DNA from 3 places in the Nonomuraea sp. NPDC049695 genome. Region 3 is predicted to be linked to each of the others. Evidence: riboswitches for the same ligand, from Rfam matches in the RefSeq annotation. Region 3 holds a riboswitch; each other region holds the start of a gene.
The links. Region 3 has a riboswitch for cyclic di-AMP ahead of AB0J64_RS54410 (CHAP domain-containing protein). Riboswitches for the same ligand answer to the same signal wherever they lie in the genome.

Region 1 (6,478 bases), on a different contig from region 3:
CGTCGGTCATGGCGTTCCCTTCACGTTGACATACCGATGGTACGTCAATACCGTACCTTCGCATACCGTCGGTATGTGAAAGGGAGTTCTGTGATACTGACCAGCTTCTATCCGGTCATCGGCACGTCGCGGTTGACCGAGTCCCACGACTTCTACACCCGGCTGTTCGGCTTCGAGACGACCTTCGAGGCGGCCTGGTACGTGAGCCTGCGGTGGCCGGGGCCGCCGGCGTACGAACTGGCGCTGCTCGACCACACCCACCCGACGCTGCCCGAGGGATATCGCGTGCCGGTGCAGGGGCTGCTGCTCAACTTCGAGGTGGAGGACGTCGATGCCGAGTGGGAACGGCTCGTCGCCGGTGAAGGGCTGCGACCTGAGCTCGAACTGCGCAGCGAGGACTTCGGGCAGCGGCACTTCATCGTGGCCGACCCCAACGGCGTCCTGATCGATGTCATCACGCCCATCGCGCCCTCGAAGGCTTACGCCGACCAGTACGTCAGCGAGTGAACCGAGGCATCAAGCTGACTCATGCCGAGCCCGCCGGCTTCTGGCGGCCGCTGCTCTGCTCAGGCTGCGCGGCGGCCCAGGCCGCGCAGCTGGTCGACGGTCAGCGCGGAGACGTTCTGGTCGATGGGGGACTCGGTGTACTGGTGGATGGTCCAGGACTTCCAGTCGGCGGGCGGGGTGACCGCTCCCTTGGCCTTGCTGTAGTGGGCCACCCATAGGGGGTATTCGGCCAGGCCCTTGCCGTAGGTGTCCGCGAAGTTCCAGCCGCTGTAGAACATCGGGGTGATTCCCGTCTTGGCCTTCACGTACGACAGCCACGCCTTGGCCCAGGCGTTGACCTCGGCCACGGACTTGCCGTCGGTGGTCTCCAGGTCGAGGACCAGCAGGTCGCCGGGCTCGGCGGGCTGCGCGTTCACCACGGACAGGAAGTGCTCGGCCTCCGCGACGGGGTCGTTGCCGGGGTGGCCGTAGTGGTAGGCGCCGCGCACGATGCCCTTCTTGCCCAACTGGAGCCAGTGCCTGGCGAAGGAGGCGTCGCGGAAGCTCGTGCCTTCCGTGGCCTTGATGATGCCGAACTGGGCCTCGCTGGCGTTCCAGTCGTACAGGGGCTCGTAGTTCGAGATGTCCAGGCCGTAGGTGAGGGACCCGGTCTCAGGCTGGGCCTCGTACGTCGGGACGTGGCTGGTGGGCGCTGCGAGCGTCATGGTGGCCACGCCGGCGATGGCGGTCGTTCCGGCGAGGATCGCACCCGCGACGGCGAAGCTGACGCGCTGGGTGAGGGGATTGAGGCGATTCTTGAGGGAAATACGGGCGATTGCGGCAAGCCGAGGCTCGGGCATGACGGCATTGACTCCTTGCTTCCATGCCGCCTACCGGGTTAGCTGACGGGTTCGGGCTTGGAAGTGCCCTACGGGCGCAGGCTGGGCTGGCGTCCGATTCACCCCGAGAAGGTGGGTCCCCGGCTCCGCGAGACGCGGATTCGGCGGCCGGACACTGCCCTGGAGGGCAGCGCACGGTCCGGTCAACCAAGCGGCAACGATGCGGTGAAAGGTCGTCACATCTATGTCGCGATTAGGCAAAAGATAGACATATAGGCATAGATAGTGCAAGTAGGGCAAATCGGATTGGCCGCTGCCGGTCGCTGGACGGCACTGAAGTGCCGTGCCTGTAAGGGATGCAGGACTCGGTAAAAGATTTGGGGGTCGCCGGGCACGGACCGGCGCCGCGCCGCACGGGTCCGGCTCGGGTTTGAAATACGGTGGGGGGGTATAGTATGGTGAGAGTGTCGGAAGGGGGAGACATGGTCGGATACAGCGACAGCAAGCAGGACCAGCTGCGCCGGTTGCGTCGCATCGAAGGTCAGGTGCGCGGGTTGCAGCGGATGATCGAGGACGACAAGTACTGCATCGACGTCCTGACACAGGTGTCGGCGGCCACCAGCGCCCTGCAGTCGGTCGCCATCTCCTTGCTGGAGGATCACCTGGCCCACTGTGTGGCCGAGGCCACCGCCAAGGGCGGTCCCGAGGCTCAGGCCAAGGTCAAAGAGGCTTCCGACGCCATCGCGCGGCTCGTCCGCTCCTGACAGCACCGAACACACCGGAAAGGGTTGATCGATATGGCTACCGCCACCTACACCGTCAAGGGCATGACCTGCGGCCACTGCGTGAGCTCGGTGAAAGAAGAGGTCGGCGAGGTCGCCGGGATCACCTCGGTGGAGGTTGACCTGGCCAGCGGCCTGCTGACCGTCGAGAGCGACAGCCCCGTGGACACGGCGACGATCGTCGCGGCCGTGGAGGAAGCGGGCTACGAGGTGGCGAATCCGGCATGAACGCGGCGACCAAACTGGGTGCCTACGTGCTGGGGCTGGCCGTCGTCTTCGGCGGCGCCCTGGGCGTCGGGAACGCGGTGGGCGACGTCGGCCCGGCACCGGCCAAGCCCGACCACGGGACGGCCCATCCGGCTCCCGCCGCCGACGGCCACGACGGCCATGAGGAGACCACCGCAACAGCGCAGGACAATACCCCCGGGGGGCTCCAAGTGTCCCAGAACGGCTACACCCTCAACCCGTTGACGACGATCAAGGCCGGCGAGCCCACGGACTTCCGCTTCACCGTGACGGGATCCGACGGCAAGCCGGTGACCGACTATCAGGTCCAGCACGACAAGAAGCTCCACTTCATCGTGGTGTCGCGGGATCTGGCGACGTTCCAGCACGTACATCCGGACATGGCCCCCGACGGTGTGTGGTCGGTGAAGCTGACGCTGGACGACCCGGGCGCCTACCGGGCCTTCGCCGACTTCGCTCCCACCGGTGGCAGCGGCTTGACTCTTGGTACGGATCTGCTGGTCGCGGGTGACTACAAGCCACAGCCCCTGCCCCAGGCGGTCAGGACGGCCCAGGTGGACGGCTACACGGTCGCCCTGACGGGTGATCTCGTGCCAGGCCAGGCCGGCAAGCTCACGCTGAGCGTGAGCAAGGACGGCAAGCCGGTCACGGATCTGCAGCCGTACCTGGGAGCGTACGGACATCTGGTCGCACTGCGGGCCCGTGACCTGGCCTACCTGCACGTCCACCCGGACGGCGAGCCGGGCGACGGCAAGACGGCGGCCGGACCGGAGATCACCTTCTACGCCGAGGTTCCCAGCGGCGGCGACTACCGGCTGTTCCTGGACTTCCAGCACGACGGCAAGGTCCGCACCGCGGACTTCACCGCCCGAGCCGGGGCCGGGCAGCCCGGACCCACGGCAGAGCCGAGCGCCGGCCCGTCCCACGGCACCCACGCGCACTGATCGCAGGACACGGAAGAAAGGAGACGTGATGTCGTCCCTGACTGAAAGCAGGGCTGTCGAGCTGTCGATCGGCGGCATGACCTGCGCGTCCTGCGCCAACCGGATCGAACGCAAGCTCAACAAGCTCGAAGGCGTGAGCGCGACCGTCAACTACGCGACGGAGAAGGCGAAGGTCACCTTCCCCGAGGGCGTGGATCCGGGGCAGTTGATCGCCGAGGTGGAGAAGGCCGGCTACACCGCCGCGCTGCCCACCCCGCCCGCCGCGCCGGGGACCGAGGCCGAGCAGGAGCCCGCCGACGAGCTGCGGCCCCTGCGGCAGCGGCTGACCACCGCCGTCGTGCTCAGCGTGCCGGTGGTGGCGATGGCGATGATCCCGGCGTTGCAGTTCACGAACTGGCAGTGGCTGTCGCTGGCGCTGGCCGCGCCGGTGGTGGTGTACGCGGGCTGGCCGTTCCACAAGGCGGCCTGGACCAACCTGCGGCACGGCGCCGCCACGATGGACACGTTGATCTCGGTCGGCACGCTGGCCGCGCTCGGCTGGTCGCTGTGGGCGCTGTTCTTCGGCACCGCGGGCACACCCGGGATGACGCACCCGTTCGAGTTCTCCATCGAGCGCACCGACGGCTCGGGCAACATCTACCTCGAGACCGCGGCGGCGGTGACCGCGTTCATCCTGGCCGGGCGCTACTTCGAGTCGCGTGCCAAGCGGCGTGCGGGTGCGGCGTTGCGGACGCTGCTGGAGCTGGGCGCCAAGGAGGTGGAGCTGGCCGACGGCCGCCGAGTCCCCATCGAGCACCTGCAGGTCGGTGACACCTTCGTGGTCCGGCCGGGAGAGAAGATCGCCACGGACGGTGTGATCCTCGAGGGCACCTCCGCGGTCGACGCCTCCATGCTGACCGGTGAGTCGGTGCCGGTGGAGGTGCGGCCGGGTGATGCGGTGACCGGGGCGACGGTGAACGCGGGCGGCCGCCTGATCGTCCGCGCCACGCGGGTCGGCGCCGACACCCAGCTCGCCCAGATGGCCAAGCTGGTGGAGGAGGCGCAGACCGGCAAGGCCGCCGTGCAGCGGCTGGCCGACCGGATCTCCGGGGTGTTCGTGCCGATCGTGATCGCGCTGGCCGTCGGGACACTCGGGTTCTGGCTCGGGACCGGCAACGGTGTGGGCGCCGCGTTCACCGCTGCGGTCGCGGTGCTGATCATCGCCTGCCCGTGCGCGCTGGGCCTGGCCACCCCGACGGCGCTGCTGGTCGGCACCGGCAGGGGCGCCCAGCTCGGCATCCTGATCAAGGGTCCGGAGGTGCTGGAGTCCACCCGTAAGGTCGACACCGTCGTCCTGGACAAGACCGGCACGGTCACCGAAGGCAAGATGACCCTGGTCGCCGTGCACCTGGCCGAGGGCGAGAGCCGGCAAGAGGTGCTGCGGCTGGCGGGCGCGCTGGAGCACGCCTCGGAGCACCCGATCGCCCAGGCCATCGCCCGCGAAGCCGGCTCCGACGCGACCGTCGAGGACTTCGCCAACGTCGAAGGGCTCGGCGTGCAGGGGATCGTGGACGGCCACGCGGTGCTGGTCGGCCGGCCTCGGCTGCTGGCCGAATGGTCTCAGCACCTGCCCGCCGACCTCGAACGCAAGCTGGGCGAGGAGCAGGCGGCGGGCCGTACGGCGGTGGCGGTCGGCTGGGACGGCCAGGCGCGTGCGGTGCTGGTGGTGGCCGACGTGGTCAAGCCCACCAGTAAGCAGGCGATCGCCGATCTCAGGGCACTGGGCCTGACCCCGGTGCTGCTGACCGGCGACAACGAGGCGGTCGCCAGGACCGTGGCGGCAGAGGTGGGCATCGACGAGGTGATCGCCGAGGTGCTGCCCGCCGACAAGGTGGACGTGGTCAAGAAGCTGCAGGGCGAGGGCAAGGTCGTGGCCATGGTGGGCGACGGGGTCAACGACGCCGCCGCGCTGGCCCAGGCCGACCTGGGGCTGGCGATGGGGACCGGGACCGATGCCGCCATCGAGGCCTCTGACCTCACTCTGGTCCGAGGTGATCTGCGGGTGGCGGCTGACGCGCTGCGGTTGTCGCGTCGTACGCTGTCGACGATCAAGGGCAATCTGTTCTGGGCGTTCGCCTACAACGTGGCCGCGTTGCCGTTGGCGGCGCTCGGGCTGCTCAACCCGATGATCGCCGGGGCCGCGATGGCGTTCTCCAGCGTCTTCGTGGTGAGCAACAGCCTGCGGCTACGCCGCTTCAAGTAAGAAACCGCTCCCTGTGGCCGAAGGCGATCAACGCCTTCGGCCACATCGCGTGCACCCCAGCATCACGGCCCAGTCGGTGCTCAGTCCGCGGCAGGGCGGGGCAGGCGGAGCCCCTTGAGGGCGAGCGCGTTGACCGCGACGATGAAGCTCGATCCGGACATGGACAGGGCCGCGATCTCCGGTCGCAGCACCAGGCCGAAGGCGGGCTCGAAGACACCGGCCGCGATCGGCAGCGCGATCGTGTTGTAGCCGATCGCCCAGCCCAGGTTCTGCCGCATCTTGCGCAGCGTGCCGCGGCCGATGGCCAGTGCCGTCGGGACGTCGAGCGGGTCGGAACGCATGAGCACCACGTCGGCGGTCTCGATGGCGACATCGGTACCGGCGCCGATCGCGATGCCCAGGTCGGCCTGGGCCAGCGCCGGGGCGTCGTTGACGCCGTCGCCGACCATCGCGACCCTGCGCCCGCCGCTCTGCAATGCGGCGATCTTGGCGGCCTTGTCACCTGGCAGCACCTCGGCGATCACCGTGTCGATGCCGAGCTGATCGGCGATCCGCCGGGCGGTGGCCTCGTTGTCGCCGGTCAGCATGACGACCTCGACGCCGGCCTCGTGCAGCGCGGCCACCGCGGCCGCTGAGCTGTCGCGGGGAGCGTCGGCGATGCCGATCACCCCTGCCGCGCGCCCGTCCACGGCGGCGATGACCGCGGTGCGTCCGCCCGCCGCCAGTTCCTCACGCCGTACGGCCAGGGTGCCCAGGTCGATACCTTCCGCCTGCATGAGTTTCGTGTTGCCCACCACGACCCGGCGCCCGTCCACCTGGGCCGTCGCGCCGTGACCGGGGACGTTCTCGAAGCCGGTGGCCCGCGGGACGCCGGGGGCGTGCGCGTCGGCGTAGCGGACCACGGCCTCGGCCAGCGGGTGCTCGGACTCCCGCTCGACG
Region 2 (6,478 bases), on a different contig from region 3:
ATGACGGTGATGACGACGACGCCGAGCACCACCCGTACCCACCACGGGCCTTTGAGCCACCGCACGGCCTTCGCGCCGAGCGGGGTGGCCACGAGCAGCCCGGCGAGGACGAGCGTGAGCGCCAGCGACAGGTAGCTCGGCACGGTGGTGGCCGCGTCGAACGCCTCGGCCCTGGCGATCTGCGCGGCGGTGAAGTCACGCGCGGGGTCCGGCGGCCCGGAGGCGAGGAGGCGCCAGGGGATGCTGAAGGCGGCCACGGCCACGATGATCAGGCCGAGCACCACGGCCGCCACCGCCGCCTGCCGCCTCAGCCGCGTCTCGTCCGCGACCTCACGCGCCCCGTCCCCGTTCACCGACATCCCGTCCCCATGCCCCTGCCCCTCTTGAGCGTGAACGTCCACCGCCGCTCCTCCCCCTCACGCGAGCTGGTCCCGCACGTAGTCGCGCCACCGTGCGGTCAACGTGGCCGTGGACAGCCCGAGCGCGGCGAGCGCCCGATCGACGCCGGCTGCCCGGGCATCACGGTAGAGCCTCACCAGCGTCCCCTCACCGAACCGGTCAGCGAGGAAGCGACACGCCAGCCAGGCCTCCTGGTACGCCCGCGCGAGCCGTACGGGGTCCCGGCCGTCGGCCGCGAAAGCGGCAGGTCCGGGCAATTCCCCTGGCAACCGTCCGGAACGCACCTCGGCGGCGAGCTCGGCCGCGGCGGTCCTCACGGGGAGCCCGGAGTCGCGGTAGCCGACGTAGTCGGCGAATCCCTCGTAGAGCCAGACGGGCAGGTGGTCGGTGCCCGCCGCAACGTGGGTGAGCTCGTGAGCGAGCACGACGTCCTTGCCGGTGGAGTTGAGCTCGGCGAAGAGCTCGGGGACGACGATCACCCGGTCGCCGTCGGCCAGCGCGGCCAGCCCGTCGATCCTGCCCACCCCGGCCAGCCTGGCGGCCTCCGCGGCGGAGCCGGGAACGACGATCAGCGGTCGTACCGGCCGGCCGAGCACGCCCGATACCCGCTGTGCTGCCGCGTCGGCCCGGCGCGCGAGCTCGCTGAGCTCCCCTTCCGGAGCGTGGTGGCCGACGACGACGGAGCGCGCTCCGTGGACCAGGACCGCACCGTCACGCCACAGGTGGCGGGCCTCCTGCGGGAGGTTCGGCGCATCAGGGGTGGGGGCGGCGGAGGGAGCGAGGGCGAGGATCGCGATGGAGGCCACCGCGACCCGACGACTCATCCACCCCGACACGACGCCCGATCGTAGTCGGCCCACGGGAGACTTCAGTACAAAAGAACGAGCCCCGCCCGAAACGAGTTCGGGCGGGGGCTCGGTCAGCTGCCGGGACGGACGGCGCCGACGAAGGACGCCTTGCGCCATCTGCTCAGCTTGTCGATGCGTACCCGTTCGCCTGTCCGCGGCGAGTGGACCATCTTGCCCTTGCCGACGTACATGCCCACGTGGCCGAGCCCGCTGAAGAACATCAGGTCGCCCGGCTGGAGGTGCCGCCAGGAGATCTTGTTCTTGATGCGGACGAACTGGCTGCTCGCCACGCGCGGGATCTTCACGCCGGCCTTCTTCCAGGCGTACTGGACGAGGCCGGAGCAGTCAAACGAACCAGGGCCTGTGCCTCCGTACCGGTACGGATCACCGATCTGGTGCTTGGCCACGGCGACGGCCTTGCGGGCCTTGGACTTCTGCCGGGCGATCTTGACCGCCCTGAGCGTCGCGACTCTGGCCGACGTCGAGGTGCGGGCGGCCGTGACCGCCTTGGCCGTCGAAGCGGACGTGTTCGTCGCCGCCCGAGCCGTTGGGGCATGGAGGACCAGACCTCCGGCCGTCACGGTCATCGAGAGCGCTACGCCACTCAGGGCAAGGCGGGACAGACGGGGGTTATGCGGGGACGTAGACAGGATTTCTCCTTGTGACTTCCACGAACGCCTACCGGGTTAGCTGACGGGTTCGGGCCTGGAAGTAGCCCTACGGCGCGATTTCGCGCCGATTCACCCCTGATCCCTGGGGAACTGGGATCGCTGGGTCCCCGGCTCCGTGCCTCCTGGCTGCACGGATTCGGCAGGTCACCGCCCGATCAAGGATTCACATGGGGATGTGGGGCGGTGGCCGGCGGATCTTGAGCTGTCTCGCTTGCAAGCGGGACGACGCCAGAAGGTACGCGCAACCGTCAAAAATCGGCAAAGCGAGACATGGCCTGTAAAGATCAGATAAAGGGGGCTGTAAGGCGAAAAGCCCCTGCTGAAAGGCCAGGTTCCGTTATCGGAATGTGACACTGCTCACATTTGCTTTCACCCTGTTGTGTCAGGTCTCAAATGTCGCGTTTGTCACACTGGGATGGGAACGTTCCAAGAAGGATCTCCGGCAACGCCGGAGTCGTGGAAAGGGCGACTACGGGCGGACAGCGCCCACGAGGCCGCTGCCGTAAGAGGAGAGCTTGACGACCTTGACCACGTCCCCGGTCTGAGGCGCGTGGACGATCTGCCCGTTGCCGGCGTAAATGCTGACGTGGCCCAGTCCGTTGCTGAAGATGAGGTCGCCGGGCTGGAGGTCGTTCAAGGAGACCTTGCGGCTGGCCCCCCACGCCCACTGCTGCCACGTCGTACGCGGCAGCGACACGCCACCGGCGCGCCACGCCGCCTGGGTCAGGCCCGAGCAGTCCCAGCCGTTCGGTCCGGTGCCGCCGAAGACGTACGGCTTGCCGACCTGGGCGTAGGCGAATCGCAGGACGGCGGCGGCGTTGCCGGAGGCGGGGCCCGTGTACTTGATGCCGACGCTGCGTGGATTGCCGGGATTGTAGGCGTTCAGCTTGTCCAGCAGCTTCTTCTGCTGGCTGATCAGCTTCATGACCTCCGAGCGTTCCTTCTCGACGCCGTCCCGCTCCCTGTCGGCCGCCTCCAGCGCCTGCTCCGCCTTGTCGCGCTCCGCCTTCAGCCCGCGGTTCTCGCGATCGAACGCGGCCAGCTTCGCCGCCTCCTCCTTCGAGATCTGCCCGGCCAGTGTCAGCCCCGTCAGCAGGGCCGAGGGGTCGTCCGTGCTGATCAGGCCGGGCAAGGAGGTCGGGTCGGTGCCGAGCTTGTAGCCGTTGACGGCCATGTTGATCACTTGGGCGCGCAGGTCCGCGACGGTGGCCAGCTTGCGCTTGTAGCTGTCGTTCAGCTTCGTGTAAGCGCCCTTGGCTTCCTTGTAGCGCTCCGTGGCGGTGTTGTACCGGTCGACGACCTTGTCGGCCTTGTCGTTGAGCTTCTCGAGCTTGGCCTTGGCCTGCCGGAGCGTCGGCTTGGGATCAGCGAGGGCCGGACCCATCGGGGACAGGAGCAGCCCGAATGCGAGACCCGCGGCAACCGGCATCCTGCCAAACCTCACTGTGTCGCCTCCCAGGGATGATGTCTGGGGCGAAATAGTACAGAAGTGGCGGGTGAGGTCTCACCTAAAGCGGCAAATCGTGATGGAGGGCCGAGCTGGACCACCGGCCGGCCAGTCCGTAATCTAGGCCCGGCCCAGCCTGCGCAGCAGCAAGCCAGACGGAACGGGTCTGGCTCCCATCCGCCTGACGGACTCGGCCACCTCGCGGTCCGACGACACCACGGCGATGGCCCGGCCGGGCGGCTCGGCGCGGACGAGCTGGCGGATCAGGTCGTCCGCGATCTCCCCGGGCTCGCTGAACAGCACCCGCACCCCCCGGGGCGCCACCACCTGCACGGGGGCATTGAGCTCGGCCCCGTCGAACACCACGGTCACCTCGACCCTGGTCTGCGCCACCAGCCCGCCGAGGCCGGTCATCAGCCGGTTGCGCTGGTCGGCGAGGGTGAGCGTGCCGTAGCCGGTCTTGGTCACGTTGTAGCCGTCGATGATCAGGTGGACCTGCGGCAGGGCCAGGAGCTGGTCGAGGAGCTGCGGGTCGTCGTCGGCGAGGGCGCGCGCCGGGACCCCGCGCACGCCGGGCCGCTCGCCGGTGACGGCGGCGACCGAGTCGGCGGGCCGGCTGATCATCGTGGGTAGGGCCAGCTCCCTGCGCAGCCCGGCGGAGGCGTCCTGGAGCGCGTCGAGCAGCACCCTGACGCGGGCGTCCTCGATGCTCCTGCCCTCGCGGGCGGCCCGGCGCGAGGCCTCGAGCTGTTTCTCCACGTCCGCCAGGCGCTCGCGCAGCCGCCGCAGCTCGGACTCGCCCGAGGATGAGGCGGCGGAGGCGGCCGACCTGGCCTCCTCGGCCGCGTGCTCCATCTCCTCGGCATGGCGGACCGCGGCCTTGGCGCGCTCGCGGGCTTCGTGGAGCTTGCGCCGCAGGTCGGAGTTCTCCGCGCGGGCCGCCCTGATCTGCTCGCGCAGCCGGTCGGACTCCTCCTTGGCGGCGCTCTTCTGCGCGGCCAGCTGCTCGCGCAGCCGGGTGACCGCCTCCTCGCGCTCCGATCCCTCGGCCGCCGCCGCCGACTGCTCCAGGTCGGTGCGGGCGGCCTCGATCATCCCGGCCCAGCCGGGCGGCCGGGTGAGGTACGCGGCCGCGGCCACGAGCACGGGGTCGGCGGCGGGCGGCACGTTTCCCTCGGCCAGCGAGGCGACCAGCTCGGGCCAGCCGGCGGCCACCGACTCGGCCACCAGCTCCCGGAACTTCTTGTCGTTCTCCAGCTGCGCCGCGATGGGCGCGCTGCCGAGCTTGGCACGTTTTCGGGGGTCGAACTTGGCGATGCCGCGCAGCGGCGGAGGTATGGAGACAGCGGGCATCGTCCCGAGCACCTGAGAAGCCAGATCGACGACATTGAGCCGCACCTGCTCGGGAAGCGGGCGAGACAGGCCTTCACCCGCTGAACTCATCCCACTTGTCCCTTCGTGACATGCCCTTTCAGACAAGGGTACGGCTGCCGCGTACCTGACCGTAACGGTCACCCCTGTATGGACGAGCGCTTGGTTGGCGGTATACGACTGAGCCGGAGCCTGGGAGGCCGACCGTGACAGATGAGATCCGCACCTCCACCCGCGACCTGGAAGAGCTGCGCGAACGCCTGGCCGTCTGGCTGAGCGGCAGGGTCGGCGCACGTGCTTCGGTGTCCGAAGTGTCCAGGCCGTCCGAGAACGGCATGTCGAGCGAGACCCTGTTCTTCACCGCCACCTGGGGCGGAGGAGGAACGCGCTGCGTAGCCAGGCTCGCACCTGCGGTGGAGTCCGTTCCGGTGTTCCCCTCGTACGACCTGCGGGCGCAGTTCGGGATCATGCGCCTGGCCAGGGAAAAAGCTGGGATTCCAGCGCCCAGGGCCCTCTGGTACGAACCTGACCCCGGCCATCTCGGCACGCCGTTCCTCGTCATGGAGCGCGAGGACGGCGAGGTACCGCCGGACGTGATGCCGTACACGTTCGGGAGCTGGCTGCTGGACGCGGCGCCGGCGGACCGGCGCAGGCTGCAGGACTCCGCCGTGGCGGTCCTGGCGGCGCTGCACCAGGCCCGGTTCACGGCCGATGAGCTGGCTCCGTTGGGACCGGCCGGGCTGCGCGCGCACGTGGACGGACAGCGCGCCTACTACGCGTGGGCGCACGGCGAACGGCGGATCCCGCTGCTGGAGCGGGCTTTCCGTTGGCTGGAGCCGCACTGGCCGCACGAGCCCGGTCCGGACGTCCTGTGCTGGGGCGACGCCCGGATCGGGAACATGGTGTTCAGGGACTTCACCCCCGTCGCGGTGCTCGACTGGGAGATGGCCACCGTGGGCCCGCGCGAGCTGGACCTGTCCTGGATGATCTTCCTGCACCGCTTCTTCCAGGACCTCACCGTCGCCGCCGGCTTCCCCGGCATGCCGGACTTCATGCGCCGCGGCGACGTCTGCCAGAAATATCAAGAATTGACGGGGTACGAGCCCCGCGACATGGACTTCTACGAGATGTATGCCGCCCTCCGGCACGGCATCGTCATGGCCAGGGTGTGGCAGCGCCGGATCCACTTCGGCGAGCAGCCCGCGCCGGACGACCCCGACGACCTGGTGCTGCACCGGGCCACGATCGAGGAGCTGCTGGCGGGGTGACTACGTACCGGCGTCGTAGACCAGCAGCGCGACCTGGACCCGGTTGTTGAGGTCGAGCTTGGTGAGGATGCGCGAGACGTGCGCCTTGACCGTGGGCACGCTCATGTAGAGCTCGCGCGCGATCTCGGCGTTCGACCTGCCCTGCCCCACGGCCAGCGCCACCTCCCGCTCCCGCTCGCTGAGGCGGGCGAGCAGCTTCCTGGCCCGTTCGGTGCGCTCCCCCGCCCCGCCGTCGGACACGTGCGTGATGAGCTGGCGCGTCACCGCCGGAGAGAGGATCGGCTCCCCCGCGGCCACCTTCCTGATGGCCTGCACCAGGTCGCCGGGCGCGATGTCCTTCAGCAGGAACCCCGCCGCCCCCGCCCGCAGCGCCCGCAGCACCTGCGCGTCGGCGTGGAACGTGGTCAGCACCACCACCTCGGGCGGCGAGGACGTACGGCGCAGCGCCTCGGTGGCGGTGAGCCCGTCGACGCC
Region 3 (6,478 bases):
ACGATCGACGGTAGCATTGGGTCGACCGCAGCGGAGGGGACGTCAGATGGTGCGCGGCCTGGGAGAGCTCGAGTCCACGATCATGGATCGCATGTGGGCCATCAAGGCGCCCGCCTCGGTCAGGGACGTCCTGGAGCACCTCCGGAAGGAGCGCCCCCTGGCCTACACCACGGTGATGACCGTGATGGACAAGCTCCACACCAAGGGCCTGCTCAAGCGCAAGCCCGTCGGGCGGGCCTACATCTACGAAGCGGTGTCGTCCAAGGAGGCCTACACCGCCGACGTGATGCGCGACTCCCTCGCCAGGAGCGGCAACCGGGCGGCCACCCTGGTGCACTTCCTTGAGCGGCTCACCCCCGAGGAGGCGAGTGCTCTGGAGGCGGCGCTCCAGGTGTACCCGCCGAACGGGCGCAGGTCGTGACGGTGGCGATCGCCCCTGCACGGGCCGGCCGGGTTGTCCGTCCGCCAGCTTTCTACGAAAGGTCGTAGTAGCACTCGGCCCGCCGGCCGCGCCTCTGCTCCAGAGCAGCTGCCACGAACAGGCCAATGAGCCCGTCAACCTTCTGTAATATGTCGCCTCAGGTTCGAAGATTTACGAGGAGGCATCGTAGTGGCCGTGCCGACGTGGCTCTGGCGGACAGCACCAGTCGCAGCCTTGACACTGGCCGCATCGGTCGCCACCCCCGGCGCCGCCTTCGCCGAGCCGTCGCCCGCCAAGGCCAGGGCCAAGCTGGTGAAGCTCAATGAGCAGGCCGACCAGCTGGTCGAGAAGTACAACCAGGCCACGGAGACGTACAAGAGCGCCAAGAAGAAGTACGGCGATCTCGACGCGGAGCTCGGCCGCAAGGACGCCCGGGCCGATGCCCTTCGGCGGGACCTCGTCACGGCGGCGGTCAACGACTACCAGGTGGGCCCGTACCCGGCCTGGGGCCGGCTCATCGGCCAGGGCGACCCGGAAGCGCTGCTGGGCAGCATGGCCTCGCTCCAGCAGATCGCCGAGGCCAGGGCGGCGAAGATCCGGGCCTACGACGCGGCCACCAAGGAGCTGCGCGATCGCCGCAACGACGCCAAGCGCCTCCTGGCGGAGGCCGACACCGCGCGCGACCAGGTGAGTGACGAGAAGGCGAAGGTCGACAAGCTGGTCAAGGAGCAGACCAAGCTCCTGCGCCGGCTGGGCGCCTTCAAGACCGGCGACCCCAACAGCCCCGGCATCGAGTACACCGGCCCGGCCTCCGGCAACGCCCGCTTAGCACTGCAGTTCGCCTTCGCCCAGGTGGGTAAGCCGTACCGGTACGGCGGCACCGGGCCGGGCTCGTACGACTGCTCCGGCCTGACCCAGGCCGCCTGGCGCCGGGCAGGAGTCGAGCTGCCCCGCACCACCTGGACGCAGTGGGGCTGGGGAGCCGCCCGCCGCGTCCCGCTCGACCGGCTGCAGCCCGGAGACCTGCTCTTCAGCAAGGGCCTGGGACATATGGGCATGTACGCCGGCAACGGCAAGATGGTCCACGCGCCCCAGACCGGAGACGTCATCAAGGTGGTCGACCTCGACGACTACTGGCGTACCCGCCTGCTCGGCGCGGTCCGCCCGTAGCAGGCCAGGGCGGCAGGGTCACCCCCGCACCGCCTCGGCGAACCCCGACAGCATGGGCAGCGCCCGGCCGGCTCCGCATCCGACGTCGACGCCGCCGGACCCCGGAGACGGGCTCGTCAGGGTTTGTACTGGGGATAGCCGTAGCCCACGACCTGGGACGTGGGCCGGATCCGCTCCTCCACCCGGCCGTCGTCCGTGTTGCCCTCGATCGTGGTGATCGTGCCGTTCCCGTTGTCCTGCTTGACCAGGCCCATGTGCTCGATGCCGCTGATGCTCTTCGTCTGCCAGGCGAAGAAGACGACGGCACCGGGCCTGGGGACGGCGCCCCAGCGCCTGTTGGCCTCGAACCACTTGGCCCAGGTGACGGTGTAGGAGTCCCACCCGATGGTCGGCCGGGCGCCGGCCTTATCACCGACCCAGGCGACGAACATGGCGCACCACGGGGCGTTGGCGTAGGACTGCGGCGTGCCGCCGTCGCGGGCCACGGTCTCCGCCGCCCGGGGCGAGGACATGTACCAGCTCTGGAACGGGGTTCCGCCGCCTGCGGCGTTCTCGGTCACGCCGATCTGGGACTCGGCGATTCTGATCACTTGCTCCGCGGCCACCTGGCCGGGAGCCTTCTGGACGGTGCCCCATTGCGACGTTCGCGTGTCGGGCTGGTGATGGACCGCGAAGGTCGGCGTACCGGCGAGGCCCGCGCCCACGGCGACGCTCATGCACAGGGCGAGGCGGGAAAGGTTTCCGGTCTGCAGGGCACCCGTGAAGATGTTCTTCCCCATAGGGCGGATTGCTCCTTGCTTCCATGCCGCCTACCGGGTTAGCTGACGGGTTCGGGCGTGGAAGTGCCCTATGGGCGCCCCGTACGGAGGCGCGCCGATTCACCCCAGAGAAACTGCGGGTCCCCGGTTCCGCGAAGTCGCGGATTCGGCGGCCGCGCCACCTCTACGCGAAGTCGTTCGCGCAGGTGAAGCGCGGTCTGGGCAATACGGAAGGCGCCATGCGGCGTCTGGTTCTGCCGCAGATACGCCTGAGTAGCACGAAAGTATTCGAATGGCATATAAAGGTGCAAGTAGCACCGGCGAATATTCGCGCGAAACCCCCGCAATATAGATGATTGACTACCCGCTCTTTGTCTTTTCTAGACCTGGGGACCGGCAGGGCGTTCCGTGAGCGACTCCGCCAGGCGGTCCGCGAACTCGGTGAGCCAGTCCAATCGTGGCCCGCTGCGCGCGATGCGGAATCCGTGGTGGCGGCCCCAGAACGCAGCCTGGACGGCATGGAACTGGGCCCAGCGCCGGACGCGTTCCCGATCGACCTCCGCCGCCTCGGCGAAGACGTCCAGCATGCGGTGGAGAGCCTTGTGCGGGTCATCCGCCTCGAGGAGCGTCAACGCGCGCGACTTGAGCAGGGCGCCGCCGTCGTAGGCGGGGTCTCCGACGTGCCCCTTGGGGTCGACGGCCAGCCATGGCTCACGGTCGGCGCGCAGGATGTTCCTGGGGTGGAGGTCGCCGTGGACGAGGGTGTCGGGCTGGACGCGGCCCAGCTCGCGGACGGTCGCCACGGCGGCGTCCACCACGTACGGCGGCAGCGCATGCGCCAGCTCCTCGGCATCCTGGCGCAGCCGCTGCTCCCAGGCCTCCGCCCGCTCGCTCAGCCGGGGCAGGCCGGGTGGCGCGGGGACGGCCAGCCGGAGATTGATCCGCCCTGCGACCGCCACCACCTCATCGCCGTCCTCGACCTCCGCCAGCGTCGACGTCCGGACCCGCTCGAGCAGCATGGCGAAACGCTCATCGTCGCGCTCGTGCAGCAGCACGGCTCCACGCCCCTCCCATGCCGCGAAGGCGTCCGGCTCATGGACGTTGCCGGGATGCGGAAACGACACCTTCAGCACGGCGGCTCCCGCGCCGCCCCGCCGTCGCACCGGGACGACGACCCCGACGCCCCCGTGCATGACCGCACCGTCCGGCACGCATCCCCAGCGCTCCAGCAACTCCGCCACGATCGCCGGCAACTCGGTGAGCCACGCCGCTCCGGACTCTCCCTCACGCTCGACGGTGCTCCGGGCGAACGCCTCCGGTATCTCGATCATTCGGACACCTTACGCGCCGGGAGCCCATCGGTGGGCGGCCTGGCTCGCGGTCAGCCGCTTGCGCCGGCGCGGAGACCCTGGACAGCGGCAATGATCCCTTTCTTGTCGTAGCCGCTGGTGGGCATGGTGGCGCCGTGAGCATGGCGGACGACGCCCTGGGAATCGATGAGGATGCTGCCCGACTGCTGCAGCGCGCCGAAGACCTTCCTGCTCAGGCCGATCATCTCGTGCGGGGTGCCCCGGCGCCCTATGAGGACGGGGAACGGGACCCCGCGCCTGGCCTTCCACGCGGCCGCTTCCTGACGGTCCTCAGGAACCGCGACGAACACCTGGACGCCGTCAGCCGCGAGCTCGTCGCGGCACCGGACGAGGTCTTGGACGTGCCTGTTGCAGACCGGGCACGACGTCGACCGCATGAAATAGATCAGCACGGCATGATTGCCGCGATGGTCGGACAGGCGCACGGCCTGGCCGTCGGTGTTCTCCAGCACCACCTCAGGCGCGGGCGATCCGGTTTCGAGCATGGCGGAACCTCCCCTTCAATCTCGGGATCGTGGAAATGCGGTCGGCTCGGGTCAGGCGCCGGCGGCTTCGGGGTCATGCGGACCCCCGGCGGGGCCGGTAAGGTCGCCCAGGCTGAGCCGTAGCCGAGTGCGAGCCCGGTGCAGCTGGGACTTCATGGCGGCGTCGCTCAGGCCGAGCACCTCCGCGACCCTCCGGCCCGGGTAGCCCAGGACATCCCGCATGATCAACACTCTGCGCTGAACCTCGGGCAACTCCCTGATCGCCTGCGCGACGAGCTCGGCCTCCAGGCGCCGGATGGCCTCGTCCTCGGCCGAGGTCATCAGAGCGGCGCCGGCCTCCTCGTCGCGGTCGAACAGCAGTCGCCCGCGGCGCAGGCACTCGTTCCGGACGATTCTGAACATCCACGACGCCAGCGCCCCGGTGGCGCGCAGTGAGCCGATCTTCCGGTAGAGGATGATCAATGCTTCCTGTGCGGCGTCCTCGGCGTCCTGCGGGGACGCGCAGAGATGCTCCGCGAAGCGCCGCACGTGGGAATGGGCACCGTGGATCACCGCGGTGATCGACTCACGATCACCGGCCTGCGCGGCCTCGATGAGCTGCGCGCTCGCCCACGAGCGGTCAGCCACGTCCACGCCCTTGCCGCCGGCGCAAGGTCGCGAAAAGCGCCCGGCGCACAGCCGGGATCACGACGTCACCCATAGCCCATCTCCTTATCAGCGTGGCCATCACCCCCATAAGAGGCCGCCACCCCACAAAAGGATTCACGGGGCCAAGCGAGCCGGCGGGTCGGCCGGCAGCCCGTACGCGATGAGGCCTAGTTGCATGATTATTGTTGTTGCGACATATTTGCAACTAAGACCTCCCGAGGAGAGACACGCATGGGTGAGTACACCCTTCCGGACATGCCCTATGACTACGCGGCGCTGGAGCCCGCGATCACCGGGGAGATCCTGGAGCTGCACCACGCCAAGCACCACGCCGCCTACGTCAAGGGCGCCAACGACACGCTGGAGAGACTGGCCGAGGCGCGCGACAAGGGCGAGTTCGGCGGCCTGGTCGGCCTGGAGAAGACCTTCGCGTTCAACCTGTCCGGCCACGTGCTGCACACGATCTTCTGGCAGAACCTGTCCCCGGACGGCGGCGACCGCCCCAACGGTGACCTTGGCGCGGCGATCGACGAGCACTTCGGCTCCTTCGACGCCTTCAAGAAGCAGCTCACCACCGCCACCGCCACCGTGCAGGGCTCCGGCTGGGGCGTGCTGGCCTGGGAGCCGCTGGGCCGCCGCCTGGTGGTCGAGCAGGTCTATGACCACCATGGCAACGTCGGCATGAACACCACGCCGCTGCTGGTGTTCGACGCCTGGGAGCACGCCTACTACCTGCAGTACCGCAACGTACGCCCGGACTACGTCGAGAAGCTCTGGGGCCTGATCAACTGGAACGACGTCATCGCCCGTTACGACGCCGCCCGCGGCGCCTGACCCTGTGCCGGCGGCGCGCGCCCGGCCCGAGCTTGGTCCGCGGGGCCCGGCGGGCGCCGCTCACCCGGCCGGCCCCACCACCGCCCTGAGCATGATCTGGTTCGCCAGGCCGAACAGCAGCCCCGTGCGGGCGCAACCACGTACGGACCGGCTCCATCGGCCAGGCGATCTCCTGCGGGCTCGTGGGCCGTCGTCAGGGGTTCGTCGGGTCAGTCCTGCCGTGCGCGCAGGGCGCGCTGAGCGAGCAGGCCGCCGATCCCGGGGATGAAGGCCCGCCACAGGACGCCGTTCGGCGATGTGGACGAGGCCAGAGAGGTGGCCGCGATGACGGCCACGTAGGAGACGCCGTGCAGCGGGCCGCCGAAGGTGGTGATGGCCTTGGCGTGCACGGTGAGCAGGTTCGCGATCAGGACGAGCAACGTGACCAGCTCGACGGCGGCGGCGATCCGCAGGAGGCGCATCGGGCTCACGCGCCCTCGCCGGAGCCGGGCCGTACGATCATCAGGACCACGACGATCGCCCACGCCAGGTTGTAGAAGCCGGCGAACATGCTCAGTTGCCGCAGCCGTGCGGGGTCGCCGGCGTCGGCGAGCGCCTGGCGCTGACGCGGGTAGATCTGCGTGAAGAGCAGCAGGGCCGCGGCAGCGGTGAGGACCATCGAGACGATGATCCAGATCTCCCCCATCCGCCCCTGGACGCCGGCCATGACCATTCCGACCAGCGGCACGATGAGGCCGAAGACGGCATACCCGCCGGTAATGCGGTGCAGGGCGACGGCGACGTCCCTGCTGC

Region 1: another riboswitch for cyclic di-AMP. It lies ahead of AB0J64_RS27890 (GH25 family lysozyme); the one in region 3 lies ahead of AB0J64_RS54410 (CHAP domain-containing protein).
Region 2: another riboswitch for cyclic di-AMP. It lies ahead of AB0J64_RS14285 (C40 family peptidase); the one in region 3 lies ahead of AB0J64_RS54410 (CHAP domain-containing protein).

What each region holds. Positions count from the first base shown of each region.
Region 1 covers NZ_JBFANV010000035.1:25,265-31,742, forward strand. The annotation lists gene AB0J64_RS27880 (TetR/AcrR family transcriptional regulator) at 1-10, opposite strand, end outside; gene AB0J64_RS27885 (VOC family protein) at 91-507, shown strand; gene AB0J64_RS27890 (GH25 family lysozyme) at 567-1,346, opposite strand; cyclic di-AMP (ydaO/yuaA leader) riboswitch at 1,359-1,502, opposite strand; gene AB0J64_RS27895 (metal-sensitive transcriptional regulator) at 1,808-2,089, shown strand; gene AB0J64_RS27900 (copper ion binding protein) at 2,123-2,335, shown strand; gene AB0J64_RS27905 (hypothetical protein) at 2,332-3,297, shown strand; gene AB0J64_RS27910 (heavy metal translocating P-type ATPase) at 3,326-5,539, shown strand; gene AB0J64_RS27915 (heavy metal translocating P-type ATPase) at 5,620-6,478, opposite strand, start outside.
Region 2 covers NZ_JBFANV010000013.1:18,024-24,501, forward strand. The annotation lists gene AB0J64_RS14275 (M48 family metallopeptidase) at 1-401, opposite strand, end outside; gene AB0J64_RS14280 (hypothetical protein) at 417-1,223, opposite strand; gene AB0J64_RS14285 (C40 family peptidase) at 1,319-1,834, opposite strand; cyclic di-AMP (ydaO/yuaA leader) riboswitch at 1,908-2,070, opposite strand; gene AB0J64_RS14290 (NlpC/P60 family protein) at 2,388-3,347, opposite strand; gene AB0J64_RS14295 (NYN domain-containing protein) at 3,486-4,808, opposite strand; gene AB0J64_RS14300 (phosphotransferase family protein) at 4,943-6,004, shown strand; gene AB0J64_RS14305 (response regulator transcription factor) at 6,005-6,478, opposite strand, start outside.
Region 3 covers NZ_JBFANV010000148.1:8,598-15,075, reverse strand. The annotation lists gene AB0J64_RS54420 (BlaI/MecI/CopY family transcriptional regulator) at 47-421, shown strand; gene AB0J64_RS54415 (NlpC/P60 family protein) at 656-1,591, shown strand; gene AB0J64_RS54410 (CHAP domain-containing protein) at 1,708-2,370, opposite strand; cyclic di-AMP (ydaO/yuaA leader) riboswitch at 2,383-2,531, opposite strand; gene AB0J64_RS54405 (aminoglycoside phosphotransferase family protein) at 2,730-3,680, opposite strand; gene AB0J64_RS54400 (peroxiredoxin family protein) at 3,731-4,204, opposite strand; gene AB0J64_RS54395 (sigma-70 family RNA polymerase sigma factor) at 4,256-4,831, opposite strand; gene AB0J64_RS54390 (superoxide dismutase) at 5,084-5,686, shown strand; gene AB0J64_RS54385 (hypothetical protein) at 5,896-6,156, opposite strand; gene AB0J64_RS54380 (hypothetical protein) at 6,153-6,478, opposite strand, start outside.